Regions from separate parts of the Streptomyces sp. NPDC059695 genome, predicted to be linked through region 1. Evidence: riboswitches for the same ligand, from Rfam matches in the RefSeq annotation. Region 1 holds a riboswitch; the other holds the start of a gene.
What was found. A riboswitch is a leader RNA that binds a small molecule or an ion and turns the genes downstream of it on or off. The one in region 1 is predicted to bind glycine.
Positions count from the first base shown of each region.

Region 1 (5,519 bases):
GCGCGCGGGCGATGTCACGGCCGGTGACGAGCTCGTGGGCGCGGTTCCAGCCGGAGGCGGCGAGCTCCTGGGCGGAGGTGACGCAGGGCGCGTAGCCGAAGCCGTCGACCTCCATGTTCCCGTACTGGGCGTCGGGCGCGCCGGGGGCGCCCTGCCAGAGCAGCATCCAGAGCTCGCCGTCGGCGAGGGCGTGCAGCAACTGCTCGTACGCGTCGTAGCGTCCGGGTGCCACCTGGCGCAGCATGTGCTCGACCGTCCCGGTCGAAGCGGTGCCTGACGCGCTCACCCTGTTTCCCGCCCCTCTTCCGTCCACCACGTACGTCTGTCCAGCGATCCAGTTCAGTTCAGCTTAAACAGGGGGCCGCTCACACGGCGGCGCGCTGGTAGAAGGGGCGCACCCGCTCCAGCATCCAGTCGCCGACCGGGTCCTGCGCCATGTCGAGCAGGATGAGGTTCACCGGCCAGGCGACCTCGATCCGGCCGAGGGCGCGGCCGAGGGCGTCCAGGGGGGCGTTCCGGTCGACGCCGTCCCAGCCGGTGAGCTGGACGCCGACGAAGAGGGCCGGTTCGGTGCCCTCGACGCTGGCGAGGACGCGGCGGGCGGTGGCGACGACGCCGGTGGCCTCGAACTCGGCGGAGGCGGCGGCGAGGAAGTCGACCGGGTCGTCCTGCCAGTCGGGCTCGAAGAGCCGGACGCGGCCGCCGCTGGCGGGGCCGTCGAGCGGGGTGCGGCCGGCGCGGCAGAGCTCGGCGACGGCGGGCGGGGGCAGCGGGACGCCGACGGTGCCGCCGGGGTTCACGGCGATGCCGAGCTGCGGGGGCAGACCGCGGGCGAAGTCACGGGCGGGGGCGACGGTGAAGGACATGTGGTCGCCGACACAGGCCAGGAGCTGCTGCTCGGAGCTGAAGACGGGGACGTAGGCCGCGCCGTCGATCTCCAGGGTGGCGAGGTCGAGTCCGGGGCTGTCGGGGCCGCCGCCGTTGGGCAGGGGCACCCAGACCGGGCTGCGGCCCAGTACCTCGACCAGCCGGCCGCCGGCCCCGGGGTTGCCGAGTGAGGCGGCAAGAACCTCTTCGAGCTCGTTGCCCGGCCACGTCACGTCCACGGTCGCGTTTCCCCTTCTCGCACGGCCTGCCGCACAGGCCGCCGGGCAGCACCCTAACGCCGCCCCGGCGCCGCCGTGGCCAAAAGGGAAGGGTACGGGCGTCCCGGGAAGGGGGCGGGACGCCGCGGACCCCCGTCCCGGGCCGGTCCCCGTGTCAGGCGGCCTCCCGGAAGCCGATCCGGTGGAGGGAGTCGGCGGCGTCCCGGTCGAGGAGGGTCACCGAGGCGCAGCCGTGCGGCAGGCTGCCGGACTCGGCGGCCCGCAGCAGCCGGCCGACGGCCCGCCGGTGGCGGGCGAAGGCGTACGCGGAGACGCCCCGGCCCCGGGCGTCCTGGCCGGCCCGCGCGGTGTCCGGGGTGACGTCGAGGAGGACCAGGTGCAGGGCCCTGCCGCGCCGTCTGGCCTCGCGGGCGAGCCAGCCGCGCACCCAGGACTGGGTGCCGCAGTCGTGGACGATCACGCTCGCGCCGGAGCGCAGGACGCGGCGCAGCCCGGCGTAGTGCGCGATCCGGACGAGGGGCCGGTAGACGGCGTACGGGAGGAGGCGCGGCATGCGGGCCTCCCAGCGCTCGCGGGCGTCCTGGGAGTCGATGCCGCCGTCCGCCGCGGCGCGCTTCATCAGGGTGGACTTGCCGCTGCCGGGCAGCCCGGAGACGACGACGAGGTCGCCGGCGCCGAAGGTGAGGGCGCGGGGGCCGCGGCCGCCGCGCTCGCGCAGGTCGCGCAGGAGCCGGCCGCGGCGGCTCCTGGCGCGGGCCCGCTGGGACGGTATGCCGGTACTGGTCGCGTATGCGCCGGTGTGCTGGATCCTCATCGCGCTCTCCCCCTGTCGGGTCTCAGGAGACCTGAGGAGACCCTTGCCCACGAAGTGTAAAGAATCGGTAATGCGACACAAGCGATTTGCCCCGCCGACACCGCATGCAATGATGTGCGCGCCAGGCGCGCACAGTCGCCGCACAATCGCATACCGGCCGCTCGAATCCGCGCGGGAGAGTTCCGGACCGCCGACGGCGTCCGGACGCCGAAGGAGCAAGACCCTCCCTTGAATCTCTCAGGCCCCGTACCGCGTGGATGAGGCAGATCTGAAAAGCGGGACACCCTGCCGTGTCCCCACCCAAGGTGCAAGCCGAGGATGCCCTCGGTGAACCTCTCAGGTTCCATGACAGATGGGGAGGACGTCCTCGCCCGTCATGTGTTTTCGTCACCGATCACGCCCTTGGGACCCGGGAGCCACCCCATGAGCACTGCTTCTCGTCTGACCGCCCTCGATGCCCTGCATCGTTCGCTGGGCGCGACCATGACCGACTTCGCCGGCTGGGACATGCCTCTCCGGTACGGCAGCGAGCGCGACGAGCACAACGCCGTCCGCACGAAGGCCGGCCTCTTCGACCTCTCGCACATGGGTGAGATCACGGTCACCGGCCCGCAGGCCGTGGAGCTCCTCGACCACGCGCTGGTCGGCAACATCTCGACCGTGGGCAACGGCCGCGCCCGCTACACGATGATCTGCCAGGAGGACGGCGGCATCCTCGACGACCTGATCGTCTACCGCCTCGGCGAGACGGAGTACATGGTCGTCGCCAACGCCTCCAACGCCCAGGTCGTCCTCGACGCCCTGACGCAGCGCGCGGCCGGTTTCGACGCCGAGGTCCGCGACGACCGTGACGCGTACGCCCTGATCGCGGTCCAGGGCCCGGAGTCCCCCGGCATCCTGAAGTCGGTCACCGACGCCGACCTGGACGGCCTGAAGTACTACGCGGGCCTGCCCGGCACCGTCGCGGGCGTTCCGGCGCTGATCGCCCGCACGGGCTACACCGGCGAGGACGGCTTCGAGCTGTTCCTGAAGCCCGAGCACGCCGAGGCCGTGTGGCGGGCGCTGACCGAGGCGGGCGAGGGCGTCGGCCTGATCCCGTGCGGCCTGTCCTGCCGCGACACGCTCCGCCTGGAGGCGGGCATGCCGCTGTACGGCCACGAGCTGACCACCGCCCTCACCCCCTTCGACGCCGGTCTGGGCCGGGTCGTGAAGTTCGAGAAGACGACCAACGAGGGCCGCTTCGTCGGCCGCGAGGCGCTGGAGAAGGCCGCCGAGCGCGCCGAGAGCGCCCCGCCGCGCAAGCTCGTCGGCCTGATCGCCGAGGGCCGCCGGGTCCCGCGCGCCGGCTTCCAGGTCGTCAAGGACGGCGAGTTGATCGGCGAGGTCACCTCCGGCGCCCCGTCGCCGACCCTCGGAAAGCCGATCGCGATGGCGTACGTGGACGCGGCGCACGCCGCGCCCGGCACCCCGGGTGTAGGGGTGGACATCCGCGGCACCCACGAGCCCTACGAGGTCGTGGCGCTGCCGTTCTACAAGCGCCAGAAGTGACGCAGTCGTCTCATCCCCGGTCTCATCCCGCGAGACCGACGTTCATCAGTACTCCCCCGATCCAGGAGAATCAGGTCATGAGCAACCCCCAGCAGCTGCGCTACACCAAGGAGCACGAGTGGCTGTCGGACGCCGAGGACGGCGTCTCGACCGTCGGCATCACGGAGTTCGCGGCCAACGCGCTCGGTGACGTCGTCTACGCCCAGCTCCCCGAGGTCGGCGACACCGTCACCGCGGGCGAGACCTGCGGCGAGCTGGAGTCGACGAAGTCCGTGAGCGACCTGTACTCCCCCGTCACGGGCGAGGTCGTCGCCGCCAACCAGGACGTGGTGGACGACCCGTCGCTGGTGAACACGGCTCCGTTCGAGGGTGGCTGGCTGTTCAAGGTGCGCGTCGCGGGTGAGCCGGAGGAGCTGCTCACCGCCGACGAGTACACCGCGTTCTCCGCCGGCTGAGACCGGGCCCGAGACCCCCAAGGGATCGATTCATGTCGCTTCTGAACACTCCCCTCCACGAGCTGGACCCCGACGTCGCCGCCGCCGTCGACGCCGAGCTCCGCCGTCAGCAGTCCACCCTCGAGATGATCGCCTCGGAGAACTTCGCTCCGGTCGCGGTCATGGAGGCCCAGGGCTCCGTCCTCACCAACAAGTACGCCGAGGGCTACCCGGGCCGCCGCTACTACGGCGGCTGCGAGCACGTCGACGTGGCCGAGCAGATCGCCATCGACCGGATCAAGGACCTGTTCGGCGCCGAGTACGCCAACGTCCAGCCGCACTCCGGCGCCTCCGCCAACCAGGCCGCCCTCTTCGCGATCGCCCAGCCCGGCGACACGATCCTGGGTCTGGACCTGGCGCACGGCGGCCACCTCACCCACGGCATGCGCCTGAACTTCTCCGGCAAGCAGTTCAACGTGGTCGCGTACCACGTGGACGAGGCCGGTCTGGTCGACATGGCCGAGGTCGAGCGCCTCGCCAAGGAGCACCGCCCCAAGGTGATCATCGCGGGCTGGTCCGCCTACCCGCGCCAGCTGGACTTCGCCGAGTTCCGCCGGATCGCGGACGAGGTCGAGGCCTACCTGTGGGTCGACATGGCCCACTTCGCGGGCCTGGTCGCGGCCGGTCTGCACCCGAACCCGGTCGAGTACGCGGACGTGGTGACCTCCACCACGCACAAGACGCTCGGCGGCCCGCGCGGCGGCATCATCCTGGCGAAGAAGGAGTTCGCGAAGAAGCTGAACTCCTCCGTCTTCCCCGGTTTCCAGGGCGGCCCGCTGGAGCACGTGATCGCGGCCAAGGCCGTCTCCTTCAAGGTCGCGGCCTCGGAGGAGTTCAAGGAGCGCCAGCAGCGCACCCTGGACGGCGCCCGCGCGCTCGCCGAGCGCCTGGTCCAGGACGACGTCACCGCCCACGGCGTCTCCGTCCTGTCCGGCGGCACGGACGTGCACCTGGTCCTGGTGGACCTGCGTGACTCCGAGCTCGACGGCCAGCAGGCCGAGGACCGTCTCCACGAGGTCGGCATCACGGTCAACCGGAACGCCGTTCCGAACGACCCGCGCCCGCCGATGGTCACCTCGGGTCTGCGCATCGGCACGCCGGCGCTCGCGACCCGCGGCTTCCAGGCAGAGGACTTCGCCGAGGTCGCCGACGTCATCGCCGAGACCCTGAAGCCGGGCTTCGACGCGGACAAGGCCGCCGCCCTCAAGGCCCGGGTGACCGCGCTCGCGGACAAGCACCCGCTGTACCCCGGCCTGAAGTAAATTTCGTACCCTTTTGTTCTGCGGCCCGTCTGCGGTCGTTCGTACGAAAGCTCCGGGGCACCGCGCACACTGGACAGTGAGCGCGGTGCCCCGCCCCTTGCTCAGCCCCCTCTGCACCACCCCGGCAGACAACGGCGTCCAGCCCCCACAAGGAGTCCTCCCGTGGCCATCTCGGTCTTCGACCTGTTCTCGATCGGCATCGGTCCTTCGAGCTCCCACACGGTGGGCCCCATGCGGGCTGCCCGGATGTTCGCCCGCCGGCTGAAGAACGAGGGCCTGCTCGCCCACACGGCGG
Region 1 covers NZ_JBHWFF010000009.1:206,219-211,737, forward strand. The annotation lists gene ACFV2S_RS14265 (enhanced serine sensitivity protein SseB C-terminal domain-containing protein) at 1-286, opposite strand, end outside; gene ACFV2S_RS14270 (enhanced serine sensitivity protein SseB) at 366-1,106, opposite strand; gene ACFV2S_RS14275 (AAA family ATPase) at 1,261-1,920, opposite strand; glycine riboswitch at 2,083-2,182, shown strand; gene gcvT (glycine cleavage system aminomethyltransferase GcvT) at 2,344-3,468, shown strand; gene gcvH (glycine cleavage system protein GcvH) at 3,546-3,923, shown strand; gene glyA (serine hydroxymethyltransferase) at 3,956-5,224, shown strand; gene ACFV2S_RS14295 (L-serine ammonia-lyase) at 5,387-5,519, shown strand, end outside.

Region 2 (5,519 bases), on a different contig from region 1:
CTGTACAGCTTCCGCGACGTCGTCGTACTGAAGATCGTCAAGCGTTTCCTCGACACCGGGGTGGCGCTCCAGAACATCCGGGCCGCGGTGCAGCACCTGCGCGCCCGGGGCTTCCGGGACCTGGAGCGGATGACGCTCATGAGCGACGGGGCCACGGTCTACGAGTGCTCGTCGCCCGACGAGGTCGTCGACCTCCTCCAGGGCGGGCAGGGCGTCTTCGGCATCGCCGTCGGGGTGGTGTGGCGGGACGTCGAGGCCGCGCTGTCGCAGCTCCACGGTGAGCGGGTCGACACCGGCGAGACGCTCGTCGGGCACAACCCGGGCGACGAGCTGGCACGGCGACGGCGCGACAGGGCGGTCTGAGGGCGGCCTGCCGTCGCGCGGGCCTCTCCCGGACGTCCCCGTAGGGCCTTCAAGGCCCCTCCGGCGGCTCCCGTGGGGCCTTGAAGGCCCCACGGCGGTCCGGCGGGTCCCCGTGGGGCTTTCCACGTCTTCGGGGAGTCCGTGACGCCCCGAGGGCCTCCTGTGGCCCGGGGGCGGGGATCCCCGGCGGTCCGCGGGGGCGTTGTCAGTGGCGTAGGGCAGCATCGGACCTGTGAGAGCCGCGCCCACGATCCTGCATCTCGACATGGATGCCTTCTTCGCCGCCGCCGAGCAGGCGTCGAAGCCCAGCCTGCGCGGAAAGCCCGTGGTCGTCGGCGGCCTCGGGCCGCGCGGTGTGGTCGCCACCGCCTCGTACGAGGCCCGTCGGTTCGGCGTGCACTCGGCCATGCCGATGGGCCAGGCGCGCCGCCTCGCGCCGAACGCGGCCTATCTCGTGCCGCGCTTCGCCTTCTACCGCTCGATCAGCGACCAGGTCATGGAACTGCTCCGGCGGCTGTCCCCGCTCGTGGAGCCCCTCAGCCTCGACGAGGCCTTCGTCGACCTGGAGGCCGGCGGGGTCGCCGACGACGGCGCGAGCGCGCGGGCCGCGGGGGAGCGCCTGCGGGTCGCCATCCTCGCGACCACCGGCCTCACCGGTTCCGTCGGGCTCGCCGGGTCCAAGATGATCGCGAAGATCGCCTCCGAGGAGGCGAAGCCGGACGGCCTCGTCCTCATCGAGCCCGGCACCGAGCGGGAACTGCTCGGGCCCCGGTCGGTGCGGATCCTGCCCGGCGTCGGCCCGGCCACGGGGGAGCACCTGAGGCGCGCCGGGATCACCACCGTCTCCGACCTCGCGGAGGCGGGCGAGGACGAGCTCGTACGGCTCCTGGGGCGGGCGCACGGGGCGTCGCTGCACCGGATGGCCCAGGGGTACGACGACCGGCCCGTGGTGGCCGAGCGGGACGCGAAATCGGTGTCGGTCGAGGACACCTTCGACGTGGACCTGCACGACCGGGTCCGGATCCGGATCGAGGTCGAGCGGCTCGCGGAGCGGTGCGTGGGGCGGCTGCGGTCCTCCGGGCACTCCGGGCGGACGATCGTCCTGAAGGTGCGGCGCTACGACTTCTCGACGCTCACCCGGTCCGAGACGCTGCGCGGGCCGACGGACGACCCGGTCGTGGTGCGGGAGGCCGCGGGGCGGCTCCTGGAGGCGGTGGACACGACGGGGGGCGTGCGGCTCCTCGGCGTGGGGGTGAGCGGGCTCGCCGACTACACGCAGGAGGACCTGTTCGCCCAGGCGGAGGCCTCGGAGCGGCCGGCGGACGAGGCCGCGCCCGCGGGGTCCGACGAGCCGGAGGAGGCGCCCGACGCCGCGACGGAGGCCGCCGAGCGGGTGTGGGCGCCCGGCCACGACGTACGGCACGCCGTGTACGGGGCCGGGTGGGTCCAGGGGAGCGGGGTCGGGCGGGTCACGGTCCGATTCGAGGAGCCGTGGTCCGGTCCGGGGCGGGTGCGGACGTTCGCCGTGGACGACCCGGAGCTGGAGCCGTCGGAGCCGTTGCCGCTGGTGCGGGGGGACGCGGCGGCGTGACGTCGCCCACCCGCGCCCCCGCGCGGGCGGGTCCGTCCTGGAGGCGGGTGCTCAGGCGCCGTCCTGGCCGGCCAGGCGGCCGAAGTCCTTGTCCGGGGCGTCCGTGGGCGGCGGGGGGAGCGCCAGGCTGTAGTGGCGGTAGAGCTGGAGTTCCTGCTCGGGGGAGAGATGGCGGCCCACACCGAAGTCCGGGGCATCCTTGATCAGGGCCCTTTCGTACGGGATGTGGAGGCCGTCGTCGAGCAGGTCGCTCGGCTCCAGGGGGACGAAGGCGTCCCTGCTGAACAGCCCGGTGCGGACCGCGGCCCATTCGGGGATGCCGGTCGCGTCGTCCAGGTACACCTCGTCCACGGTTCCGATCTTGTGCCCGCTCCGGTCGAACGCCTTGCGGCCGATCAGGCTGCGCGGATCGATATCGGTCTGCACGGTCCCTCCAACTGGTCGCAACTGCTCTACACCCCTACGAAAGTGCACATCTGGGATGTCGGCCACTTGAGCGAAGAGAGCCGCAACCTCGCTGGTAGGCTGGTTGTGGCTGTCGACCCTGTGCGGGAGAGTCCCCCGGAGAAATCTTCCGGTGGGCGCCGAAGGAGCAAATCCTCCCCGGAATCTCTCAGGCCCCTGTACCGCGCGGACGAGGTCACTCTGGAAAGCAGAGCGGATGTCCGACGGCATTTCGCTCTCACCGACGGTGAAAGCCGGCGTGCCGTGAGGCGTGCCGGTGAAACTCTCAGGTTGAGATGACAGAGGGGGAGGCCGTCCGGGTACCCGCGCCGTGGTGCCCCTCGCAGGTCGTGACGACCAGGAGGCCTCCGTACATGACCGCCAACCGCACTCCGCTCTCCGAGCTCGAACAGGGCATCCCGTTCGAGCAGCGGCACATCGGGCCCGACGCCGAGGCCCGGGCCAAGATGCTCGCCCAGGTCGGTTACGGCTCGCTCGACGAGCTCACGGCCGCCGCGGTGCCGGACGTGATCAAGAACGCCGAGGCCCTGGGCCTGCCGGCCGCGCGCACCGAGGCCGAGGTCCTCGCCGAGCTGCGCACGCTCGCCGACCGCAACCAGGTCCTCGCCCCGATGATCGGCCTCGGCTACTACGGCACCTTCACGCCGCCGGTCATCCTGCGCAACGTGATGGAGAACCCCGCCTGGTACACGGCCTACACGCCGTACCAGCCGGAGATCTCCCAGGGCCGCCTGGAGGCCCTCCTCAACTTCCAGACGATGGTCGCCGACCTCACCGGCCTGCCCACCTCCGGCGCCTCCCTCCTCGACGAGGGCACCGCCGCGGCCGAGGCCATGGCGCTCGCCCGGCGCGTCGGCAAGGTCAAGAACGGTGTCTTCCTCGTCGACGCCGACGCCCTGCCGCAGACCGTCGCCGTCATCGAGACCCGCGCCGAGCCGACCGGTGTCGAGGTCGTCGTCGCCGACCTGAGCGCGGGTATCCCCGCCGAGATCGCCGAGCGCGGCGTCTTCGGCGTGCTGCTCCAGTACCCCGGTGCCTCCGGCGCCGTCCGCGACATCAAGCCGCTGATCGACGCCGCGCACGAGCTCGGCGCGATCGTCACCGTCGCCGCCGACCTGCTCGCGCTCACCCTGCTCACCTCGCCCGGCGAGCTGGGCGCGGACATCGCCGTCGGCACGACCCAGCGCTTCGGCGTCCCGATGGGCTTCGGCGGTCCGCACGCCGGCTACATGGCCGTCCAGGACAAGCACGCCCGCTCCCTGCCCGGCCGCCTGGTGGGCGTCTCCGTCGACGCCGACGGCAACCGCGCCTACCGCCTGGCCCTGCAGACCCGCGAGCAGCACATCCGCCGCGAGAAGGCCACCAGCAACATCTGCACCGCCCAGGTGCTGCTCGCCGTCATGGCCGGCATGTACGCCGTCTACCACGGTCCGGACGGCCTGAAGCAGATCGCCGAGCGGACCCACCGCTACGCCGCCATCCTCGCCGCGGGTCTCACCGCCGGCGGCGTCGAGGTCGTGCACGGCTCCTACTTCGACACCCTCACCGTCCGCGTGCCCGGCAAGGCCGACGAGGCCGTCGCCGCCGCCCGCGCGGCCGGGGTCAACCTCCACCGCGTCGACGCCGACCTCGTCTCGGTCTCCTGCGACGAGACCACCGGCCGCGAGCAGCTCGCCGCCGTCTGGGGCGCCTTCGGTGTCGAGGGCGACATCGAGGCCCTCGACGCCGCCACCGGGGACGCGATTCCCGGCGCGCTGCTGCGCTCCGACGCGTACCTGACCCACCCGGTCTTCCACGCGCACCGCTCCGAGACGTCGATGCTGCGCTACCTGCGCAGGCTCGCGGACCGCGACTACGCGCTCGACCGCGGCATGATCCCGCTCGGCTCCTGCACCATGAAGCTGAACGCGACCACCGAGATGGAGCCGGTGACCTGGCCCGAGTTCGGCCAGATCCACCCGTTCGCCCCGATCGACCAGGCGCAGGGCTACGTCACGCTCATCACCGAGCTGGAGGAGCGCCTGGCCGAGGTCACCGGCTACGACAAGGTGTCCATCCAGCCGAACGCCGGCTCGCAGGGTGAGCTCGCGGGTCTGCTCGCCGTCCGCGCGTACCACCGCGCCAACGGCGACCTCCAGCGCACCGTGTGCCTCATCCCGTCCTCCGCGCACGGCACCAACGCCGCCTCCGCGGTGATGGCCGGCATGAAGGTCGTCGTCGTCAAGACGGCGGAGGACGGCGAGGTCGACGTCGCCGACCTGCGCGCCAAGATCGAGCAGTACCGCGACGAGCTGTCCGTGCTGATGATCACCTACCCGTCCACGCACGGCGTCTTCGAGGAGCACGTCGCCGACATCTGCGCCGAGGTCCACGAGGCCGGCGGTCAGGTGTACGTCGACGGTGCCAACCTCAACGCGCTGGTCGGCCTCGCCAAGCCGGGTCACTTCGGCGGCGACGTCTCGCACCTGAACCTGCACAAGACCTTCTGCATCCCGCACGGCGGCGGCGGCCCCGGCGTCGGCCCGGTCGGCGTCCGCGCGCACCTCGCGCCGTACCTGCCGAACCACCCGCTCCAGCCCACCGCGGGCCCGGAGACCGGCGTCGGCCCGATCTCGGCCGCCCCCTGGGGCTCCGCCGGCATCCTGCCGATCTCCTGGTCGTACGTGCGCCTCATGGGCGGCGAGGGCCTCACCCGCGCCACCCAGGTCGCCGTCCTCGCGGCGAACTACATCGCCAAGCGCCTCGAGCCGCACTTCCCGGTGCTCTACACCGGCCCGAACGGGCTGGTCGCGCACGAGTGCATCGTCGACATCCGTCCGCTGGCCAAGGCCACCGGCGTCAGCGTCGACGACATCGCGAAGCGCCTCATCGACTACGGCTTCCACGCGCCGACGATGTCCTTCCCGGTGGCCGGCACGCTGATGATCGAGCCGACCGAGTCCGAGGACCTGACCGAGCTCGACCGCTTCTGCGACACCATGATCGCGATCCGGGCCGAGATCGAGAAGGTCGCCTCGGGCCAGTGGCCCGCCGACGACAACCCGCTGCACAACGCCCCGCACACCGCGGCCGCGCTGGGCGGCGAGTGGAACCACCCGTA
Region 2 covers NZ_JBHWFF010000021.1:8,616-14,134, forward strand. The annotation lists gene ACFV2S_RS24805 (MerR family transcriptional regulator) at 1-363, shown strand, start outside; gene ACFV2S_RS24810 (DNA polymerase IV) at 596-1,954, shown strand; gene ACFV2S_RS24815 (PRC-barrel domain-containing protein) at 2,006-2,380, opposite strand; glycine riboswitch at 2,494-2,593, shown strand; gene gcvP (aminomethyl-transferring glycine dehydrogenase) at 2,773-5,519, shown strand, end outside.
Region 2: linked by a shared signal. The riboswitch ahead of gcvP (aminomethyl-transferring glycine dehydrogenase) and the one ahead of gcvT (glycine cleavage system aminomethyltransferase GcvT) in region 1 are both predicted to bind glycine.